3 regions of the Peribacillus sp. TE19612 genome follow, and region 3 is predicted to be linked to each of the others. Evidence: riboswitches for the same ligand, from Rfam matches in the RefSeq annotation. Region 3 holds a riboswitch; each other region holds the start of a gene.
The links. A riboswitch is a leader RNA that binds a small molecule or an ion and turns the genes downstream of it on or off. The one in region 3 is predicted to bind thiamine pyrophosphate.

Region 1 (7,897 bases), on a different contig from region 3:
TTAATCATGTTTTGTGATCGAATGTCCAACATGATTAAGGGAGTCATTCCATAAGGACGATTATGGAATCATTACCATTGCAGACTTTCGATCAAATGGCACTTTGTACATTGTTGACTATAATCATTTTTCACAAATTCATGGTTACAATTCTCCCGAAAAATGTTCAGCTCCCTTTTCAGCTGCTCCAATTGAGTTTCCAACCGTTTCATTTCAACTTTTATCTGGATTACCCGATTCATCGAATTCTCCCTCTCGTCGGAATCATTGATAGATTTCCCCATCCGTTTTCCTAAATTCATTCGCTTTTTCTTTAAGCCCTTCATCGATTACCGACTCAAAACCCAGACCCTTTTCCTTCGCCAAATCACGGATGTCCTGAGAGATTCTCATACTGCAGAATTTCGGTCCGCACATTGAACAGAAATGGGCTGTTTTGGCCCCTTCTGCCGGAAGAGTTTCATCGTGATATTCAACCGCCCTTTCAGGATCAAGGGAAAGATTGAATTGATCTCTCCAACGGAATTCGAATCTAGCCTTCGAAAGGGCATCATCCCGTTTTCTTGCCTGCGGATGGCCTTTTGCAAGATCAGCTGCGTGTGCTGCAATTTTATAAGTAATGACCCCTACCCGAACATCCTCTTTATTCGGAAGTCCCAAATGCTCTTTCGGTGTCACATAGCAAAGCATGGCCGTTCCAAACCATCCAATCATGGCAGCACCAATCGCAGAAGTGATATGGTCGTATCCAGGAGCTATATCCGTCGTCAATGGTCCCAGGGTATAGAATGGTGCTTCTTGACAGACTTCCAGCTGCTTATCCATATTTTCTTTAATCAAATGCATCGGTACGTGACCGGGTCCCTCCACCATGACTTGAACGTCGTGCTTCCAAGCAATCTTCGTCAATTCCCCAAGTGTTTCCAATTCCGCAAATTGTGCCTCATCGTTTGCATCTGCAATGGATCCCGGACGGAGACCGTCACCTAATGAGAAAGAAACATCATACGTCTTCATGATTTCACAAATCTCTTCAAAGTGTGTATAGAGAAAACTTTCTTGGTGGTGGGCCAAGCACCATTGTGCCATGATGGAGCCTCCCCGGGAAACAATACCCGTAACTCGCTTTGCTGTCATGGGGATGTATCGCAAAAGTACACCAGCGTGTATGGTGAAGTAATCGACACCTTGCTCAGCCTGCTCGATTAATGTATCCCGGAAAACTTCCCAATTTAAATCTTCCGCGACCCCATTCACTTTTTCCAATGCTTGATATATCGGAACCGTCCCAACCGGCACAGGTGAATTCCTGATAATCCATTCCCGCGTCGTGTGAATATTCTTTCCTGTGGAAAGATCCATTATGTTGTCTGCACCCCATCGTGTGGCCCAAGTCATTTTCTCCACTTCAGCTTCGATCGATGAACTGACAGCTGAATTTCCTATATTCGCATTTATCTTCACGTGAAAATTACGTCCGATGATCATGGGCTCACTTTCAGGATGGTTAATATTTGCCGGAATGATTGCCCGCCCGCTAGCTACCTCTTCCCTTACAAACTCAGGGGCTACATTTTCCCTGATCGAAATGAACTCCATTTCTGGAGTAATGATCCCTTTGCGGGCATAATGGAGCTGGGTTACGTTTTTTCCTTTCACCGCACGCAATGGTTTTCTTTTCAATCCCGGAAAAACTTCGGCATTGGATTGTGACTCCACTTTTCTATATCCGTTATCTTCGGGCTTTATTTCACGCCCTTCATACTCTTCAACATCTTCCCGTTCCAGAACCCAGCTGCGTCTAATCGGGGCAAGGCCTTTATGAATATCAATCGGATATTCTGAATCCGTATAGAAGCCGCTTGTATCATATACACGTAAAGGCGGATTCTCCTCTTCACCGAATGCCCCTGTCGTCGGACTTAGCTCAATTTCACGCATAGGTACTTTAATATCGGGTCTAGATCCCTCAACATACACTTTTTTACTCCCGGCAAAACTGGACATAATTGAAACGTTCATGTCATTTACTGAATTACTCTTCATGATTTCATTTCTCCTTTTTAAGTTCATTTAAAAAGGACAAAATCCAATCCATTTCGCACGAAAAAGCCAGGTCTCATATTTAAGACCCGGCTAACGTTAGTATGACTACAGAAATGACCAATTGAAATGTCATCGTTTAGTAGATTCTAACTTCCCCACGCTGGTATGAACCAGATCAGGTCCTGAGGGTTAAGAAGCTTAAGCGCTTCTCTCTCAGCCCAACTTTTATTGGACACCCCTAGTCTGAATAATTTAATTGATTACAGGGTAACTATATCTCACCCTTTTCATTCTGTAAATAATTTGAAAGACCTAATATTTTATTGCAACTCTCCAAAATTTGTTATTTGGAGGAGGACCGCCAATTAATTCCCCAGGCTCTCAAGGATAGGGAAAAGCTCCTCTAAATGCGTGATTTCATAGGTTGGAAGCACTTCATTCCGTTTCTTATCATGGCGATTTATCCAAACCGACTTTATACCTACCCGTGATGCTCCAAGGATATCGGTCATTAAATTATCGCCGACCATCAATACTTCATCCTTATCAAGCTCCATGATTTGCAAAGCATGCTCAAAAATGGAGGCATCCGGTTTACCTCGACCAAATGCACCTGAAATCACGATTTGGTCGAAATAAGGAACCAGTTCAGGCGTTATTTCAAGTTTGGTATTTTGCAGTTCAGGAGATCCGTTCGTTAGCAATAGCAATTTGTACTTCCCTTTTAATTCATCCAGAACACGGAATGTTTCTTCATAGATAAATGGCTTTTTGCGTCTTTCGGCCGGGAAACGTTCTGCCAGTTCAAGCCCAAATTCCGGGTCATCGATCCCTAATGCCTTCAAGCCCCTCGTCCACGCTTCTTTCCGATAAGCCGGTACAATCCCGGCCATCTTCCGGAATTCATCATGATCATCCTGAAAATTCCCCCATAGTCCCTCAAATGGATTGATTCCGATCATTTGAGTGAATGCATATGTATCGTAAGAAGAATAAAGATCACGCGCTTCCTTCCGCACCGCTTCTTCAAACTCGTCGACATTCAGACCATATTTCTCCTTGGCAACTTCACATGTGGCCACAAAAGCCTCTTTTACACTTTTCTGATCCCATAGTAATGTATCATCTAAATCAAAAAAAACTGCCTTCAGCAAAATGTCCACCCCTCTTTCCCAATATTGAATTCGTAAAAATTACACTATTACAATAATAAACCACAACCAATAAAAAAAGAATAACTATTCGGAAAATGCATGCCTCTTTCTTCGCAAAATGGCTTACCTTTTCCGGTGGGGAACCATATATTCATTTCCCTTTTCCGCTTTCAAATACATACAATTTTCCATTACTGGCAATCTTGAACTTTGGACCGGTGAACCCCCGTCGGATCAGCTCTTTCCTCATATATACCATGAGGGCGGCATGACTCACGATCAGAACATTCCTTTCCCCCTTTGCAAAGACTTCATCCAATACATTATTGATCCTTTGCTCTGCAATCTTAATTTCCGCCCTTGTCTGCTTGTTGATCACCGAGCAGCAGCGAATCCAGATGGCCCAAAGGATGAACGGCAGCTTAATCCTTCCTCTCAGAGGGGGAGAAGGTATTTCCCGCAGCTCCTCCATCCGGTGAACTGTGCCTGGAAAGATGTGTTCCGCTGTCTTGACGGCTCTCGACATATCACTGCAATAACATTCCTGCCATTCCTCCACGCCAAATAAAGTCGTTCCATAAATAATATCCGCTGCATCATAGTCCACAAACCATTGCTTCATATCATCCGCCGTCACAGATTTCCCAGTAGGAAATTCATGTGCCACCTTAAAATGCCGTACCAAACCAATTTTCATATATTCTCCTTTTTATCTTTTAAAATATACGTTTCTTTTTCTTGTAAAAAGCCCTTATCAATATATTATCCTATGTAAAACTATAAAAAAAAGTATGTTGAAACCATTAAAACCTTACTGAACTCTCCTTGACACTGTGTATATGTTTAAAAATTCTTAAAGATCCAGCGTTTAATTATGATAGCACCGAAAAAAGAGAACGCATTTCGCATTCTCCATTTATCGTTTAATCTATGAATTGTAGTTCTGTTATCGTACATCTTTTCCTGAATTTATATTTTCCGCTCAAATCACTGAATTGATAATCATTGAGAGATTTCCCCAGTTGTTCCCTCAGCTTATCCACAGTGATGGATTCCTTAACTGTCTCTTTCCAATTTTCATTTCCCATTATCTCTTCGAACGGAATGGTAGTCAGGACTTCATCATATATCTGGATGCTTTGATCGATGCCGAAGCTGCCATAGATACTGCCATTTTCATCGGCAAAGATATGCTCTGATTCCAATTCTTCCACCAATACTTCCAGATATCCCTTTGCCTTAACAGGCTTGATGGCAATCTCCGCTTCTGCCTTTACAGGTCCCAATCTCTTATCGATGATCTCTATCGTCAATTTAACGTGAACGGGCGGATAACCAAACCCTTCACAAAGTTCTGCTGCCGAGTTATATACCATCTGAACATCCTCCTTTTGTCACTATCATTATATAATATAAATCCTCCATTTCATTACCCAAAACCCTTATTCAAGTTCACTTGGCAATGCATCTCTCCTTCATCATCGGAAGGGTCAATCGTCACATTCCCGGAATCCCCTTTAAAAGCATCATAGTAAAAAAAACAGTGTACCCCTGATTTCCTCAGTTCACGGGTATGATGAGCATTTATCCCGCGTCATTTATACGTTTATCGATCATGCACCATACACTTTTATCTATTTACGAACTTAACTAAAAAATCCAATGCAGCTCAGGGGCATTGGATTTTTATAGCTTCACATTATGGCTTTAGCACCACTTTAATACATTCATCTTCATGATCGTTAAAGATTTGATAAGCCTCACTCGCTTTTTCGAGAGGGACTTTATGGGATATGATTTCCGTAGGATCGAACTCTCCAGCCGTGATTTTATCAAAAAGCTTGGGCATGTAGTGAATGACCGGTGCTTGTCCCATTTTCAGGTTAATGTTCCGCTCAAATAAATTGCCTAATGGGAACATATTATATTTCGATCCGTATACGCCAGTCAATTGGATCGTGCCGAATTTACGTACGGCGTTAAGGGCAATCTCGATCGCACTTAACGTTCCGCCCTGAAGTTTCAGCTTTTGCTCAATCGCCTCGAACGTCGATTTCTTGCCATCCATTCCCACACAATCTATGACTACATCGGCCCCGCCAGAAGTGATTTCCTTAATGTAGCTGCCCATATCGTTATACTGATCGAAGTTATACGCCTCTACCTTATTCATCTGTTTAGCCTTATTGAGTCGATAAGGAAGATTATCGATGGCAATGACCCTTTTTGCTCCTTTCATCCAAGCGAACTTCTGAGCCATCAAGCCAATCGGCCCACAGCCCAATACCGCTACCGTATCATCTTTATTGACGCCAGCGTTCTCTACACTCCAATATGCGGTAGGCAGCACATCGGACATGAACAAAAGCGCCTCATCTTCTAGTTCACATGACTCTGGGATGACAAACGGCATGAAGTTTCCATATGGTACCCTTAAATATTCTGCCTGCCCGCCTGGATAGTTCCCATATCGTTCCGTAAAACCAAAGTACCCGCCTGTATCCACCGCTTCATTAGGGTTGGAATTATCACATTGACTCTCCATATCATGTTCACAATAATAACAGTGCCCGCAAGAAATGTTGAAAGGCAGGACAACCCTGTCCCCTTTTTTCACCTTTGTCACTTCCGGACCCACTTCTTCGACGATGCCCATCGGTTCATGGCCAATGACATAATCTTTATGCGTCGGCAAAGCACCCTGATATATATGGAGGTCGGACCCGCATATAGCTGTTGAAGTCACCCGGACGATGATATCATCCTTTTGCTGAAGTTTCGGATCTTCAACTTGTTTTACTTGTATATCTTTTGCTCCTTGAAAAGTTACAGCCTTCATAATCTACCTCCTAAAATATTCTTGATTTATTTTATATACCCATCCGAAAGACCACTAAGCCTATGGACATCTAATTTCCCCAAGAATTAATCGCCCATTATGCTGCACCAGGATGACAAAAAAAAGCCCCGGAAACCGGAACTCACATTTGAAACCATTTATTTAGTAACTTTATTTCCATTATCTTTGTGCTTATACTCACTTAGTACCTCGTTGAACACATCGGGATAATTCGTAAACAGCCCCGTTGCACCCCATTCAAGCGCCTTTTTCATATCGGCTCTTTCATTTACTGTATATGGATGGAATTGGAGGTCATGGTTTCGAACCATCTTCACATATTGTCCGTCAACTTTACTGAAGTTCGGGCCAACGCCAACTGCATATTCCTTTATGGATTCCAATTCTTCATCGGAAATGGTTGCTTGGGTCTTGTAAGAAAAAAGTTGCACAAGAGGTAACTTTGGATTCAAGTCATGAACCTTCATAAGGCTTTCTTTACTGAACGATTGTATTAATACATTCTTTGTACGGCCCTTCGAATCCACCATTTTATATTCTTCCAGAACCTGCAGGAGTTCTTCTTCCATTCCTGGATACACATCAGGGGACTTTGTTTCGATATAGTAATTGGCCTTCTTTCCAAACTTCTTAAAGACTTCTTCAAGAGTAGGAACCTTTAACCCTTCATATACCTCTTTTGCCAATTGCGGATATTTTTCATTGAACCAAGTACCGGCGTCCAGTTTCTTGATTTCTGCCAGCGTTAAATCCTTCACAAGGCCAGTACCATTCGTTGTACGATCCACTTTTTCATCATGCATTGCTACCAATCTACCATCCTTGGTCATTTGAAGATCGATTTCTATGTAGTCGCCTTTCATTTGTTCTCCCATTTGATAAGCGGGAATGGTATGTTCAGGTGCATAACCAGAAGCTCCCCTATGTGCGACATTCACAATTTTCTTCTCATAAATAGATGAATTGGAATGATTTCCATTTGCAGCGGAGGCCCCCATTGAAGTAGCCTGCAATATAAAGGCCGCACTCATCATACAAAAACCGAATTTCTTTAGATTCATTTTCATTTCCCTCTCTCCCTCCTATTATTACCATTATTTTAAAAGGGGAATGTGAATCTACAGCGAATATAATGTAAAGAAATAATATAGTAGTTAAAATGGTTAAAATAACCTATCAAAAACAGGGCATTCATGCAGTTCGTTCTACCCAACCAAAAAGTTGAATGAAAACTTTATTGTTTGATTAATGATAAGAAGCCTCCTAAAAGCCTCTTTTTCTAAAAAAATCGTAAATGAATAATGTGCTATATATGGATACTGGTAATCCAAGAAAATATAAAATGTTTCTTGGCATGTACATATTGAAGTGGTAGAAAAAAATGGTCATCCAAATGAATATAACTAAATATTTCCAAACTCTCCGCATTTCTTAACTCCTTACTCCGCTTTTATGCAAGTCATGCTTCTTATTCAAACAATTTAAGTCTTCCATACCTATAATAAACCAGACTTCCAGATGATAAATTCCATATATTAGATAGGATACACCAATGTTGACATACCTTTGAGGCCCGGACAGGATGTTTTCCTTTAACCCTTTTCCTTTCCATAATATAGATAGAAAGGTTATCGATGACAAAATCTATTTTTTTCTGATTTACAAAAAACTAGTATCATATTACTATTAAGCAAACAGAATATTAATACTAAGGGGAATTATGTTAAAAAATTATCAATATTATCAAAACAAACACCGATTTATACTGAAGGCTTTCATGGCAATGATATCCTTTTTACTATTAGTTGGGATTTCTGTATCACCTATAAGTTGGAAA
Region 2 (7,897 bases), on a different contig from region 3:
AACCCCCAACTAGTAAAGTTACAATCTCATAAAATCAAATGGATACTAACGGGAATTGAATCGATAGATAAAAGCCGGCCAACAGCAGGATGATAAAATACAGAATGAAACCATGGTCCTTTTTTGAAAACCCGAATTCATAATAGTATGTTCGATCCCTACTGTCTGTAAATCGCTTTGCCTCCATCGCAACCGCGATTCGGTGTGCACGTCTGATGCTTCCGGATAACAACGGGATGGAGTAGGCTTTCATTTTAAAATATACCGATTTTATTCCTTTTCCCCTTTCGAAACCGCGTACCTTCATCGCGTTCCGTATCGTTTGGAACTCCTCCATCATGATGGGAATCAGCCTTAATGCCGCCATGAAACTATAGGCATATTTCGGTTTAAGCCTAACTTGCTGCATTAACGAATAAAACAAGTTCACTGGTCTCGTCGTTAAGGAAAAAGTTAAACCAAGGACCGCAAAGAACAAAGCTCGAAAGCCTACCAGTAATCCCCTCATGAAACTTTCTTCCGTAATCGATATGAGGCCCCACTCAAACCAAAGCTTTTCACCTTGCCCGAATAATATCATGGCAGAAGAGGTGGATATAAAAATGAAACAAAAGGGAATCGACAAAAGCAGGATGCGTTTTATCGAATGCCCGGAAAAAAACAAAAATAAAAGTAATACGCCAATGGTGATATTCATCATATAATTCAGGTCGTGAATGAATAACGCCACGATGCATAACACAATCAGCACACCAAGTTTAAGGCTTGGATTAATTCCATGGAGCCATGTTTCTGCGTGTGAAACATTCATCTACATGACACTCCTTTTAACTTTGGTCTCAACAAATCCGGCTTGCGCGATGTTTTCATCACTTATTACGTTTCCGTCCTTAACCGTCCAGATCCTGGATGCAAAGTTTTTTGAAATATGATCGTCATGAGTTACCATGATCACTGTTATTCCACGTCTTCGATATTCCTCAAACCATTCCAGTAATGCAAAGGTATTTTTCGAATCTTGACCAAAGGTCGGCTCATCCAGGAGAATGATTTTTTTGTCTATTACGATTGAGGCTGCTACGCTTAAGCGACGCTTTTGCCCCATTGATAATTGAAATGGATGTTTATCCCGATGTGCCTCAAGACGGAAAACTTTAAGCAATGAGCGGACTCTCTCATCTATTTCTTGTTGCGGCCTTTTATCAATACGCAATGAATAAGCAATCTCTTCATATACAGTATTTGCAACGAACTGAAACTCAGGATTTTGAAAGACAAACGTCATATGATCCGTTGGATTTTTCACCATTTTAATGGGGTTCCCCACTAATTCATACGTACCTTTCGTTTTTATGAATTGCATCAATGCATGCAAAAGTGTACTCTTGCCCGCGCCATTTTCTCCCCTGATCACAATCCATTCTCCTGAATGGACCTTCAGCTCTTCAACGTGTATTTTTTCCTCTTTATTCCGAAAACCGCTAAATCCTTGCACATCCAGAAGGGGTAAACCATCTGTAAAATGGTATTCCCTAGTGGGTGCATTACTCTGTATATATTCATCCCAAACACCAGGGAACCAAATTCCATGTTCTCTCATTTCATTTTTATATAGGGAAAGAATGGTGTCTCTTGGACCATCAGCTATGATTTGACCGTCATCGTTTAAAAGCACGATTCGTTCGATGAATTCTAAAACATGGTCAATTTTATGTTCGACGATAATAACCGTTTTGTCTTTTCCGACTTCCTTCAACAAGTCCCAGATTTCTTTCGTTCCTTCTGGATCAAGCATGGCGGTCGGTTCATCTAAAAATATCACTTCTGGTTCAAGGGCCAATACTGAAGCAATTGCCAGACGCTGTTTCATCCCGCCTGATAATGTGTCAATACTTGTATGGTCTAGGTTCAATCCTACTTTACGGAAATGATTTTGAATCTTCTCTTTCATCTCTTCTTTAGGGACGGAAAGATTCTCTAGGACAAAGGCAATTTCCTCATCGGCAAATGGCATGCAAAACTGGCTATCAGGGTCTTGAAAAACATACCCCCATGAAGAAGGGCATTTCAATTTCTCCGCTTTCATCGGGACTTCGATGGAATTCGGAATCAATCCGCTTAACACTTGCAACAGAGTGGACTTACCACATCCAGATGGTCCCAACAATAACACTTTTTCTCCCTGATCAAATGATAGTGATAGGTCCTTGAATATCAAAGATTCATCACCGGGAAATTTCATTCTTAACTTTTCAACAGAAACGATTGGTTCCATGGCCCTCAACCTCTTCTTTTAATCAAGTTCTGCATAATCTTTATTGGAAACCGGACGCACAAGATTAGTTACCCCTGTTGCTTCCAGGACTTTAACTAGATAATAAGCGGTCACACCTGCAAAGAATATGGAACCCACAAACCTCGCTATCATGAATAACGATAGATTCCAAGTAGAAAGCGCACCTATTTCCCCGTATGCAAAATCCATGATAACTGATGCCAGGCAGGAAGCCATCGCAGCTAAAACGGCCACCGGCATATTGAATTTTTTATATTTGAACCCCATGAACACCAGTTCCGCGAACAAACCTTGGACCACCCCATATAACAGTACAGTCAGCCCCCATGGGGAGCCTAGAAAGAATTCCCCGGAAGCTGCAGCTATCTCCGCCAAAAGTGCCACACCCGGTTTCCGTAAAATGAAAAAGGCGACAGGGCCAGCTATAAACCACATTCCATAAATAAGTTGATCCAGATGTAATCCTAAAGGTTTAACGGAATAATAAATCGAACCCCAAAGGATATAAACGATTCCAAATGCTACCGCAATCACGATCGTGACTAATATATCCGTTAATTTCAATCCTTTTTTCATTGTTTCATTCTCCTTTTATACTTCTAATGTTCCCTTATGAACGGGCCATGTCTCTAAACGATAAGCCATTTCCCAAAATGAGTATTCATATTGGCTGCTGAGAATAAAATGCTCTTTCATTCTCGCCTTATCTTCTTCAGTTACTTTTTCAGCAATCTCATCCAGCCTCGCAATTTGTTCTTCCACCAAAGTGCGGAACCACTCTCCTCCGTAAGCCGCTATCCATTCTTGATAAATTGGCTCTTCGGGCATGCACCCTTGCAGCTTTTCACCTATCTCATAATACAGCCAGTAACACGGCAAGATAGCTGCAATAACATCTCCTAAATGTCCCGAATAAGCCGCACGATACATATGGGAAGTATAAGCATAGGCAGTCGGGGCAGGCTTGAAATCTTCCCGTTCTTCTTTTGTGATGCCTAATCTCTCGGAAAAATTCTCATGAAGCTTCAACTCCGCTTCATATGTTCCTTGTGCATGGCCGGCAAGCCTGCTTGTTGTATGTAAATCTGTAGCTTTGACTGCCCCTAAGGCTTGAACTCTAGCAAAATGAGATAAATAATAGGCATCTTGCATGACATAAAAACGGAAACACTCCAATGGCAATGTGCCATCTCCTATTCCTGCTACAAACGGATGATTAAAACTAGCTTCCCAAATGTGATCAACTTCCTTACGGATTTCCTCTGAAAACTTCATGTCCATTACCTCCAAATTGTATTTTTTCATTGAACGTTACAGAAAAAAACACTTATCACCCCTTTTTTTGCAAACAAAAAACCACTTTCTTAAACGTAAAGAAAGTGGTTGTACAAGAAATAATACAGAAATGTATAGTTCCAGACCCCACTTCCCTACGCTGGTATAAACCAGATCAGGTTCTAAGGGTCTTAAAGTCATACTTCAATCTCAGCTTTTGTCGGTAAAAAATCAACTTTTACCTATAAAGCACCCCTAGTGGTACAAATTGTATATTAAATTCATTTGCCTTTATATTAACACGATAAATCCAATTGTCAAACGTATTAGAAAAGTTTTCTTGATTTAGGGTTACTAAACTTTCAATCTTGCATAACCCCCATTTACCCGGCGTTTAACGGCACTTTAATCCATGGGTTTCATTACAGAATTCACTCGTGAATTCTACTTGTTTACTCGTGAATTTAACTGTTTTACTCGTGAGTTTGGCCGGTTTACTCGTGAATTTAGCCATTTTACTCGTGAATTCTTTTATTCTCTAAAAAATGGCCTATATGTCAGAGAACAGTTGCATGACTGTCCGCTGACATATAGGCCATCTACTAAAAAACAATATTATATATTCGACGTTGCTTTTAGTTTTATATTTCCCTCAAGCTGTAGTTTATCATAGCTGCCATACCTCTCTTTCACAACGAGTAACGCCAAGGCAGCCATTATGCTCGGAACGGTGAAGGCCATGAATGCATTTTGCGGCGAATAGTTTGCAGCCAGCAGCAATCCTATTAATGTTGGGGCAACAATGGCTCCAATTCTACCAAAAGCCAAGGCCCAGCCTATCCCGGTAGTCCTTATCTCCCGCGGATAATATTCGGATATATACGTATTGGCTAAATTCATCGTGCCGACTGTACAGGCTCCTCCAAAAGCGATCAGAATATATAATGCTATTGGATTAGAGGTCAATCCTAATATGACAAAACAGACCGTACCTATGGCACAGAGGGATACAAGTACTCTTCTATGGCCTATTTTCCCAACTAAGTACCCGCCAATTATCGATCCGCCAATTTGTCCTATTCCTGATATAAGATTGAAAGATAAACTGGATGTAAGGCCGTATCCCGACTGCTGCATGATTTTGGGTAACCATGTATTGAGTCCGTATACCATTAGTAAACAATTAAAGGCGGCTACCCAAAACGCAAATGTGCTAAGCGTACGCTTATTTTCAAAGAGTTTCTTGACTGGAAAGCCCTTTGCCCTTTCTTGGACTTTGGCAAACTCATAATCGTCCGACTCTTTATAGTCGCCGTCTGGATCAATGCGATTCAGGATTCCAGCAATCTTTGCTCCTTGTTTTCGAATAACATAATACGAAAGCGATTCAGGAAATTGCTTCATGAAGAATGGCAGTGCCAGTAAGGGAAGCGCCCCTATCCAATACAAAACCCTCCAACTCAGTTGTTCCATTACATACATTCCAATTAAAGAAGCAAGTATGCTTCCGATGGAATAACCGCAGTACATAGCGGTTACAATGAGCACCTTATTCTTTTTGGGTGAGTATTCCGCCATTAAGGAGATGACATTTGGCATTAATCCTCCCATTCCCAAGGCTGCTATAAATCGCATAACCGAGAAAAAGGCAGGATTCGGGGCAAAACTTGAAAGCAATGTAAAAACGCTGAATATACCTATACAAATGGCCAGCACTTTTTTTCTCCCTATTTTATCCGCCAAAGGTGCAAAAATGAGTGCTCCTACCATCATTCCGAACAATGAATAACTTGCTATTCCGCCAGCTTCGACTGGCGTCAAGTTCCATTCCTCCATCATCAATGGCAAACCTACTCCGTACATGGCTATATCAAATCCATCGAAGGTAATGGCGAACAAACACCACAAGAAGACCATTAAATGAAAACGGCCAAATTTACTATTACCTACCACTTCCGAAGCATTGACCTCACGCAATATATTACCTCCTTTTTGCCATATTTCATGCTATAACATGTAATGTCAGTTTCCCCAGTTCACCGTAATCTGCCATTATTTCATCGTTTGCCTGTATGGAAACGGCATCTGTTATTCCGCCTACCAAAACAATCATTCCAGCCTGAATGGAAAGTCCTTCACGGCTAATCATTTTTACCAGTTCCACAATCGAATGAATCGGGTGATCGAGTACAGCCTCTCCAAGTCCCCTCTTTTGTATTTCACCATTTTGATATAGCGTAACTTCTACTTGGGACCAGTCCGTGTGATACGGAGAATAAGCTTGATTGCTTAGCAGGAGTTTGGCGGAGGATGCGTTATCCGCCACTACATCGGTAAGTGTAAAAGAAAAATTTTTATAGCGACTGTCAATAACTTCAAGAGCGAGAAATACACATTCCACAGCCGGCCAGACATCTTTCTCGGTTATATTTGCACCTTTCAGTTCGTCCTTGAATAAAAAAGCAAATTCAGGTTCCACTCGCGGATGGATGAGTTCCCCAACTTTTAATACTGGTTTAGTTAGTTCCATGGCAGATGTCAACCTGCCATATATCGCTTCCTCCACCCCAACTTGCTGTTGTTTGGCTTTGCTCGTCAAGCCCATCTTCCACCCGATGAATCTGTTATCATCAGTGAGCGTCTCATTTATGCTCAACTTCTGAATTTCATATGCTTGATTTACAGTAAGATCAGGATTGGATAATGTAAGCTTATCCATCTCACGACCGTTTTTCTGAGATTCGACTACCCGTTTTGCCAGTTGATCTAGTTTCATCTTAAAGTCCCTTCTTTCTGAAACGCCATTTGCTCAGCTACTTCAATTATGGTATCTTCCTGACCACCAACCACTTTTTGTCGACCAAGCTCCATCAAAATATCCCGGGCGTCAACTCCATACTTTTTCGCCGCTTTATTTGCATGCAATAAAAAGCTGGAGTACACGCCACTATAACCCATGATTAAACTCGAGTCTGTTATTTCCTGTGGATTGAGCATGATTGCATTTCCAACTTCCTCAGAAAGATCAAGCATTTTATATAAGTTAATTCCGGTACGGATACCCATCCTATCCAGAACGGCAACAAGCACTTCCGTCTGGGTATTACCAGCACCTGCACCGAGACAACGGATGCTGCCATCGATTCTATTCGCCCCTTCTTCAATTGCAACAAGTGAATTTGCCACAGCGAGTGATAAGTTATTGTGAGCATGAAAACCAATATCGATATTCAGCTTTGATCTTAATAACCGGACCCGCGTCCTCACGTCTTTGGGCAAAAAAGAACCTGCGGAATCAACAACATACACAGCATCCGCTCCATAGGATTCCATTAAAGTGGCTTGCTCAAGTAGTTTTTCCGGTGATGCCATGTGAGACATCATTAAAAACCCAATTGCTTCCATACCGAGATGTTTTGCAGCTTCCAGATGTTGCTTTGAGACGTCCGCTTCCGTTACGTGGGTTGCAATCCGCGCCATTTTCGCCCCCACTTGAGCGGCTTCTCTTAATTGGTCGATCGTCCCTATACCAGGGATTAAAAGTACTGAAATAACGGATTCGCCTGCAGCTTCAACAGCGGCTTCCACCAATTCAATATCATTCACTTTTGAAAAACCATATTGTAGCGATGATCCGCCCAAGCCATCTCCGTGCGACACTTCAATATAAGGGACACCTGCAGCACTAAGTTTCCCAGTCATGTTCTTTACTTGATCAATGGTGAATTGATGTGCCACTACATGGCTGCCATCCCGCAATGCAACTTCAGTAACCAATATATCTTTATGCAATTCAACCCCACCTTTACAGTTCCGATTATCTTTTTCAAACATATTGTTTGAATTGGCTTTTAACGATTTCTTCCCCAACTTTTACAGCTGAAGCGGTCATTATATCCAAATTACCAGCATATACGGGAAGAAAATCCCCTAACCCTTCCACTTCCAGAAGGACTGTTATTTGTTTCCCATCAAATATCGGCTCTGTCTTCAGGCGGTATCCTGGAACATATTCAGAAACCTTTTTCGCCATCTTTTTTATGGACGTTGTTATCGCTTTCACATCAAAGGAATCTGATTGAAGCAGACAATGTATGGTATCCCTCATGATGAGTGGCGGTTCGGCCGGATTCAGCAGAATAATGGCCTTTCCCTTTGCCGCTCCCCCCACCTTTTCCAGGGCCCTTGCCGTCGTTTGGGTGAACTCATCAATATTAGCCCGAGTTCCAGGACCGGCACTTCTGCTGGAAATTGTCGCTATGATTTCGGCATATTCGACCTGTGCCACTTGACTGATCGCATGAACGATGGGGATTGTCGCCTGAC
Region 3 (7,897 bases):
TCCGCTTAACAATATCATACTTATCCAAATGGATATGGCTGTCGATGATTCTCAAATGGTATCGCCTCCTTACTTAAGTATTGAAAGTTGGCTTGAGTGCTGCATATAATTCTCTCTTCAAATGAATAAATTCATCACTAAGAAGCTGTTCTTCTCTTCTTGGCCTTGAAAATGGAACTTTCACTTCTTTGATGACAGCAGCCGGTTTTGCTGATAACACATAAATTCTATCTGATAGGAAAACCGCTTCATCTATGCTGTGAGTGACAAAAAGCACCGACCTCCGATTTTCTTCCCAAACCGACAACAGCCATTGTTGCATTTGCAATCTTGTCAGTTCATCCAAGGCAGAAAAGGGTTCGTCCAGGCACATCAAGTCCTGTGGACTTAAGATACTCCGAATGAATGCGGCCCTTTGCTTCATGCCTCCAGATAATTCATGCGGATATGCTTTATCGTATTCTTCTAAACCAGCTTTCATCAAAAGGGTTTTTGCCTTTTCTTTATCTCTGGTCCCAGCAAGTTCACTTCCAAGCAAAACATTTTCCAATACCGTTCTCCAAGGTAAAAGGGAAGGCTGCTGAGGCATATAGCTGATATGTCCCTTTAGGCCATTTATCTTTTTACCATCCAATGAAATGATGCCATGATCAGGCTTCAAAATCCCGCCGATCAAGTGGAACAATGTACTTTTACCGCTTCCCGATGGCCCAAGGATCGTGACAAATTCCCCATCATTCACATGGAAATTCATATTCTCCAATATATTCTGCTTACCATCGAAAGCATAGGAGACGTCTTTAATTTCCAGCTTCATCCTTTTCGCCCTCCTTTCTCTTCCAAGAAACCAAGTATTTCTCCAGGAAAGTGATGATTCCAAAAAAGATCAGGCTCATTCCCATAATGATGAAAATGGCTACAAACACCCGATCTGTCCTGAACGCTGAAGAAGCGAGAGTCATATAAACACCAATCCCCGATTTTGCCCCAAGCCATTCCGAAATAACAGCCCCCATTACACTATAGGTAGCCGAAATTTTCAGGCCGGAGAAAATGAACGGGATCGAGTGAGGAAGTTCCAGCTTCCAAAATAACTGGTTTTTCCCCGCTCCCATCATCTTGAAATAATGCTTAAGCTCGTATGGTGTCTGGCGAAAACCGTCCAATGATGCGACCGCAACCGGAAAAAAACATACAAGTGAAATCACGATTAACTTAGGCAGCATGCCAAAGCCAAACCAGATCACCAAAAGCGGCGCCAAAACAATGATAGGTATATTTTGTGATAGTATGAGCAGAGGATAAACCGCGTCCTTCACACCTGGAAATAGGTGTAGGATTGCCGCGATCAATAAGCCGATGCAGCTTCCAATAAAAAATCCCGACAACGCAAGCTCGGTTGTGGATATAAGGTGTCCGTAAAGATTGCGGGACGACTCAATTCCTTCAATGAAAATGGCCGATGGAGCGGGAAGCAGCCATTCTTCAACTTTCAATAAGACTGTCACTGACTCCCATACAATCAGCAACAATAATAAAAGAAAGAAGGGAGCCCCCTTCTTCCAAATTCCCCTTCCGATCATGCCCGATATTTCTCCGTTAACGTATCCATCGTAATCCCGCTTGGCTGATATAATATTTTCACTTGGGAAATGACATTCGGCGATCCTATTTCAATCATTCTTACATTCATTTTTTCTATCACGGCAAAAAGTTCGGAAAGCTCCCCCTCCATTGTCGTTTCAAGCGGGTGAACCTCATACTTGACACCTGATTCTTCAATGATCTTGATTGCTTCATCGACCATAGGGATGACATTTTCCCCTTTAGGAATAATTTGTATACTAATTAATGAATTGGCCATTGTATTTCCTCCTAATTTGGTAAAAATTCATTGGTAAATGCCTTTTCAGGATCGAAATCACCTTCAAGAAGCTTATTTTCAGTCATCCACTCACTGTAATTCTTCCAAATTTCAAGCTTTTGTTCACCCCATCGCGGAGCATCATCCTGATACTTGGCTGCAAGCCACTCCTGGCTTTTCTTCACTAGTTCTGGATCAAGATCCGGTGCAGACTCAATTAACATATCTGCTGCATCATCAGGATTCTTAATCGCAAACTGGTACCCTTTCGAAGCTGCATGAACGAATGCTTTAACAGTCTCGGGATCTTCTTTTATCATCTTTTCATTTGTAGTCAAAACAGGCGTATAGTAATCAAGCTTATCAGAGTATTCGGTTAAGTACACCATATTAAGCTTTTCATTTCGCAACTCAGCCTCTATGCCTGTCCAACCATAATAAATCCAGGCAAAATCTATATCCCTTTTAACCGAAGTGAAAAAATCCATGTCTCCTGTATTGACTATGTCCACTTCATTTACATCCGCATTTTCCTTTTTCATGAGTGAATCAATAATGGCCTTTTCAACCGGAGATCCCCAGCCACCATAAGTCTTCCCTTCAAAATCCTTGGGAGTCGTAATGTCCTTTGCCTCAGGGGAAGCGAACCCCGAGGTATTATGCTGGATGACGGCAGCTACCGAAACAATCGGCACGCCCTGCACGCGGGCCTGCGTTATGCCCTCCTGGTAGCTCACGCCAAATTCAGATTTCCCTGAAGCGACAAGCTTATCAGCTCCCGCTTCACCTGGCATGATAATCTCCACATCAAGACCTTGTTCTTTAAAATAACCTTTTTCCTTGGCTACATACAATCCTGTATGGTTTGTATTCGGTGTCCAATCGAGCACGACCGATACCTTTTTTAATTCTTCATTTTTAGATGCTTCTTCTTTTTCATTAGTTCCGCCTGCTCCGCATCCAGCTAAAAGGAAGAACGAAGTTAACAGTGGTAAGAATTTATTCAAGTCATTATCCTCCTACACATCTTATAAGATTCATATGCCGGAACCATGATGGGGCTCCAGGGCTATTCAAATACTAGATAAAAAAGCAAAAAACGCCCGAAGATGAATTCGGACGTTAACATACAAAACAGAAAATCAGTCATAATATGTTCCCTCCGCTGGCATCACCCAGATCAGGTTCAAAGAGTCAGCATCTAATGGATGCAATCTCAGCCAGCAGTACTGGCCCCCCTACATTTCTCGCACATATGAACTTTTCTCTCTCATTATATCAATTCATAGGGAAAAAGGAATACTAATTTGCTTCTACTCTCTAATTGGAAAGGTATTCCTTGCACTTCAGGATGTCTTGCAAAACATCTTTTGGAACGAAAATCATTGAAAGCAAAATAATTCTGCCTCTTTCCGTTCCAATCATTCTTGGCTGCAACGGTGGCGGACACGTTCCAAATAGTCATTTCTTTGCAAGCATTCATATAATGAGCATTACGTGTAGACATTTTTGTTTACTGGTTTATTAAACCCTTAATTTCATAAGCAAAAGGTGGATATGTCATGATAAAGATTAATCACAAATGGTTAGATGTCAGTCAAATCCAACCAGGTACAGCCTCTGCCAAATCGCTTGAAACTCTTCAATGCTTGGCGGAAGATTCTAACGTTTTTGAATACCGGAACTTTGGGGATTTTAATTTCGAGATACAGCTGAGGAACCGGGTCATAGAGGCAGCTATTGCGTTGGATAAAAGCGGGCCGGAATTTTCCACACTTGAGGAGTCTCAATCCAATCAACGTTATTGGCACCTTTCAAAGGATGGCACATTCACCCTTCAGCCAGGGATTCTCCCTCATGCTGCGCTCGTTGACATTTTCATGAATGGAGGGCTTTATGCCTTCGAATGCGGGACAGCAATAGTCGTCACATTTTTAAAGGCGATTTTGGATTTAATCGGCCCCAGGAATTTCGACTATCTTTTTTCAGACCTATTTTTATATGACTGGCGCCCTCCAAGGAATATGGCTCTCATCGTTCACCAGGGAAGGGACTATTTACCAGGTGATTGCGTTTACTTCAAAAACCCTGATCACGACTTGGCAACCCCTGAATGGCAAGGTGAAAATGCCATATTATTAGGGAATAACCTCTTTTATGGTCACGGGATCGGGATTACCACTGCACAGGGAATCATCAATGAATTAAATAGCAATAGAAAGCCGTACGCCACCATATCAGCATTCCTGACAACGCATATCATTTTCCTGGATAGTTCTTTCTATAGACAATTCCAACTGAATTCCCCCCGTGCCAATCCCGATAACAGTCCTGCCTGCCTTTCCAATTGTATTGTTTCTGAAATAGGTTCGAAGATATACCTTTCATGACCCTGGCATTTCGCCTATGCCATAAAACCGTTTTATTGAGTAACGACATAAAAAAAATGCTTGGGCAGAAATCTCCCCAAGCATTTTTTTCTTTTCACGCACCAATATTCCCTTTGCCTTTGAACCTGCGGGCACTTGCCTGTCCCCATTTCGTTATGGATAGTGTATAAACAGCCAAAGCTGACCATATGAACAAAAAGGCTAAAAGATGTGCTTTGGTGAAACTTTCATGATAGACGAATACCCCGATCAATAAAGATAAGGTCGGAGCAATATACTGAAAAATGCCAAGCATCGATAACGGGATCTTCTCCGCCCCTTTTGCAAAATATAAAAGAGGCAATGCCGTGGCAATCCCGCCGCCCACCAACAGCAAGCTTGTGCTCCCGTCTGTAAAGAATTGCATTTCCGACCTGTTCATCAAGTAAATCAGGTAACCTAGGGCCAGAGGCGTTACCATCATCGTTTCAAGCGTCAGCCCGATTGCCGATTCGGCCTTGATCATTTTTTTTGCCAGACCGTATAATCCAAAGGTCATGGCCAAAACAAGAGAGATCCACGGGATCGTGCCGAAATGAATGCCAAGGATCAAGACTCCGATTCCTGCAAGCAGGAATGAAATGATTTGGGCCCCGCTCAATTTTTCTTTTAAGACTATCACTCCCAATAGTACACTGACGAGCGGATTGATATAATATCCAAGGCTCGTGTCGAGGATCCGTCCTGAGTTAACGGCCCATATGAACACTCCCCAATTAGCTGTAACAAGCAGGGACGCCGTTAGCAATGCCGTAAAGAGTTTCGGATTTCCCATTATCTTTTTGACATAATCTAGAAACGCCTGCCATTTTTTCATGAACATCAATAAAACCAGCATGAACACGAAAGACCATAATACCCTCTGAGCTAAAATTTCTATTGCACCGACTCCCTGAAGGAACTTCCAGTAAACCGGCACAACTCCCCACATCATGTATGAAAGGGCTGCATAAATCGCCCCTTCTTTTTGTTGATCCACTTTCATAACAAGCCTTCTTTCCATTTACATTCCTTTATCTAATTCCATCTAACAATTTTGTATTTCCCTTTCTTTTTTTGCAACTGTTAATTTTTATCATACATGATTTTGTCATCGATGACCGTCATGACCGCCTCAGCTTTCAGGAGATCATCCTGTGCAACAGCAAAGACATCCAGATTAAACACGGTAAAATCGGCATCGTACCCTTTATTGATCACACCGCGGCGTTTTTCCTGGCCGATTGCTGCAGCACTCCCTTTGGTATACAATGCGAAAGCCTCGAAAACGGAAAGCCTTTCAGACAAACCATATACGGTACGGTCCTCACTGTTGATTTTCATCCTTGTGACAGCTGCATGAATGCCCAAAATCGGATTTAATGGTTCAATGGGTGCATCCGACCCTCCCGCACAAATGATGCCCAAGTTCAAATAGGTTCTCCAGGCATAGGAGGATTCCAATAGATCGGCTGGCACCTTTTCTTCCACCCACGGAAAATCGGACGGAACGAACCCCGGTTGGATATCAAAGATTACCGGCAGCTTCGCCGCCCGCTCCAAAAGCTCCGGCCGTACAATCTGCGCATGGATGAGCCGGTCCCTCTGTCCCTTTTTCGGGGGGAGGGCTTCAATTGCATTCAAGACGTATTCAAAAGCGAGATCGCCAATCGCATGGACAGCAATCGGCATTCCGCCAGCCCTTGCTTTTTTCACCCATTCCTGAAGCTCGTTTTCAGTGAATATCGCGACTCCATTGGTATTCTTTTGATCTACATAAGGTTCGCTCAACAGGGCTGTGCGTCCGCCTAAGGAGCCATCGGTAAAGATCTTCATGCTGTCGAATTTGATATATCGCGTACCTTTCTGATAGCCGCCGCCTGCTGCCAGCATTTCTTCAAACGCTTCGTGATGGACGAGCAAGTTGGCGCGAAAGGCCATTTCCCGGTCCTCGATTACCGATTTAAACGCCTGATATGTCGGCATGAAGCCATTGTAGTAATGGAGGTCCTCGGTATGCCCGCCAGTCAAACCTAGCTTATATGCGTCTTCTATGGCCTCTGTGAGCGCGTTTTCGATATACTCTTGATCAATGCCGGGAAGGCTATCTAAAATGAGGTTCTGCGCCTGGCTTTCTTTAAATAATCCATTTAAATGTCCGTCAGGATAACGGCAGATCACCCCGCCTGAAGGTTCTTTTATATCTTCTTTAATATCCGCTTCCAAAAGGGCGCGCGAATTGACCACCAAGGCATGACGGCAGATCCTTTTCAATACGATGGGATGATCTGCCGATATCGCGTCAAGCTCATCCCGTAATATCAATTCAGGTCTCGGCCATTCATTTTCATTCCACCCTTCGGCAACGATCCACTTTCCGGCCGGGGTCTTTGAGCACTTTTCCTTCAAGGATTCCATGATCGACTCCCTGCTATCCATCAAAGAAAGGTCTAGACGAAGCAGCCTTTCACCATGTCCGACCAAATGAAGGTGACTATCCACTAATCCCGGCAGCATCGTTTGTCCTTTTAAGTCGATTTCCCTGGAAATATTGCCGGCATGTTCATTTTTCAAATGGTCCAGGCTGCCGGTATCAACAATTACCCCCTTTTCAGTGAAGACTGCCTCCACTTGATCATTTTCTTTAACCATCGTATAAATCGACCCATTGAACCATAACGTTCCCATTCCGGCTTTACACTCCTTATTAAATGATTGTTACTGTGCAGATATGCAGTAAGTGTACCATCTCATATCATGAATTCCCATATTTATGCTTTTACCCAAGCCCCTGTCAATAAAAAAAAGCCAGCCTTGGAGGCTGACGGTCATGCATTTCGATCAATTGTTAAGAAGTGCTTCTTCCCTTTTCCGTAAATCCACCCGTTTGATTTTACCTGATGTCGTTTTGGGCAGCTCTTCTAAAAATTCGATTTTCCTTGGATATTTATATGGAGCAGTCAATTCTTTCACATGCGATTGAAGCGTCTTGATCAAGTCCTGGCTGTTCGGATCGATATCATCCATCAAGACGACATATGCCTTGACCACATTTCCCCTTATTTCATCAGGACTTGCTATAACGGCACACTCTTTAACATATGGATGCTTAACGAGTGCATCTTCCACTTCAAACGGTCCGATCGTATATCCCGAACTGATGATGATATCATCAGAACGACCCTCAAACCAGAAATAACCATCCTCATCCTTTTTCGCTTGATCGCCGGTGATATAATAGTCCCCGCGGAACTGCTGCGATGTCCGCTCGGGATCTTTAAAATATTCTTTAAATAGGGCAGGTGTATCGACATGTACGGCAATATCCCCCACTACGCCAGGCGAACAAGGTTTACCGGAATCATCGATGATTTCCACATGGTTGCCCGGAGTCGGTTTGCCCATTGAGCCCAATTTAATTTCCATGCCTTTCGTTACACCAACCAACAAGGTATTTTCGGTCTGTCCATACCCATCACGCACTTCAATCTGGAAATGGTTCTTAAAGACCTCGAACACTTTTTGATTTAAAGGCTCTCCCGCCGATACAGCACTGTGAAGATGGGATAAATCATAATCATCAAGGTTATCCACCTTTGCAATCAATCGATATTCGGTTGGCGTG

Region 1: another riboswitch for thiamine pyrophosphate. It lies ahead of thiC (phosphomethylpyrimidine synthase ThiC); the one in region 3 lies ahead of ACZ9AO_RS20485 (ABC transporter substrate-binding protein).
Region 2: another riboswitch for thiamine pyrophosphate. It lies ahead of tenA (thiaminase II); the one in region 3 lies ahead of ACZ9AO_RS20485 (ABC transporter substrate-binding protein).

What each region holds. Positions count from the first base shown of each region.
Region 1 is NZ_JBWCCL010000003.1:29,653-37,549, reverse strand. It holds gene ACZ9AO_RS06100 (hypothetical protein) at 72-242, opposite strand; gene thiC (phosphomethylpyrimidine synthase ThiC) at 265-2,046, opposite strand; TPP riboswitch at 2,182-2,296, opposite strand; gene ACZ9AO_RS06090 (HAD family hydrolase) at 2,412-3,200, opposite strand; gene ACZ9AO_RS06085 (histidine phosphatase family protein) at 3,352-3,897, opposite strand; gene ACZ9AO_RS06080 (hypothetical protein) at 4,124-4,576, opposite strand; gene ACZ9AO_RS06075 (zinc-dependent alcohol dehydrogenase) at 4,900-6,039, opposite strand; gene ACZ9AO_RS06070 (glycerophosphodiester phosphodiesterase) at 6,198-7,127, opposite strand; gene ACZ9AO_RS06065 (sensor histidine kinase) at 7,838-7,897, shown strand, end outside.
Region 2 is NZ_JBWCCL010000001.1:365,876-373,772, reverse strand. It holds gene ACZ9AO_RS01770 (energy-coupling factor transporter transmembrane component T family protein) at 35-811, opposite strand; gene ACZ9AO_RS01765 (ABC transporter ATP-binding protein) at 812-2,275, opposite strand; gene ACZ9AO_RS01760 (ECF transporter S component) at 2,294-2,872, opposite strand; gene tenA (thiaminase II) at 2,888-3,571, opposite strand; TPP riboswitch at 3,707-3,838, opposite strand; gene ACZ9AO_RS01750 (MFS transporter) at 4,187-5,548, opposite strand; gene ACZ9AO_RS01745 (2-keto-4-pentenoate hydratase) at 5,574-6,347, opposite strand; gene dmpG (4-hydroxy-2-oxovalerate aldolase) at 6,344-7,363, opposite strand; gene ACZ9AO_RS01735 (acetaldehyde dehydrogenase (acetylating)) at 7,398-7,897, opposite strand, start outside.
Region 3 is NZ_JBWCCL010000012.1:160,101-167,997, reverse strand. It holds gene ACZ9AO_RS20505 (TatD family hydrolase) at 1-55, opposite strand, end outside; gene ACZ9AO_RS20500 (ABC transporter ATP-binding protein) at 74-817, opposite strand; gene ACZ9AO_RS20495 (ABC transporter permease) at 801-1,583, opposite strand; gene ACZ9AO_RS20490 (thiamine-binding protein) at 1,580-1,864, opposite strand; gene ACZ9AO_RS20485 (ABC transporter substrate-binding protein) at 1,876-2,871, opposite strand; TPP riboswitch at 3,005-3,114, opposite strand; gene ACZ9AO_RS20480 (protein-glutamine gamma-glutamyltransferase) at 3,427-4,254, shown strand; gene rarD (EamA family transporter RarD) at 4,349-5,278, opposite strand; gene ACZ9AO_RS20470 (amidohydrolase) at 5,359-6,960, opposite strand; gene mbcS (acyl-CoA synthetase MbcS) at 7,114-7,897, opposite strand, start outside.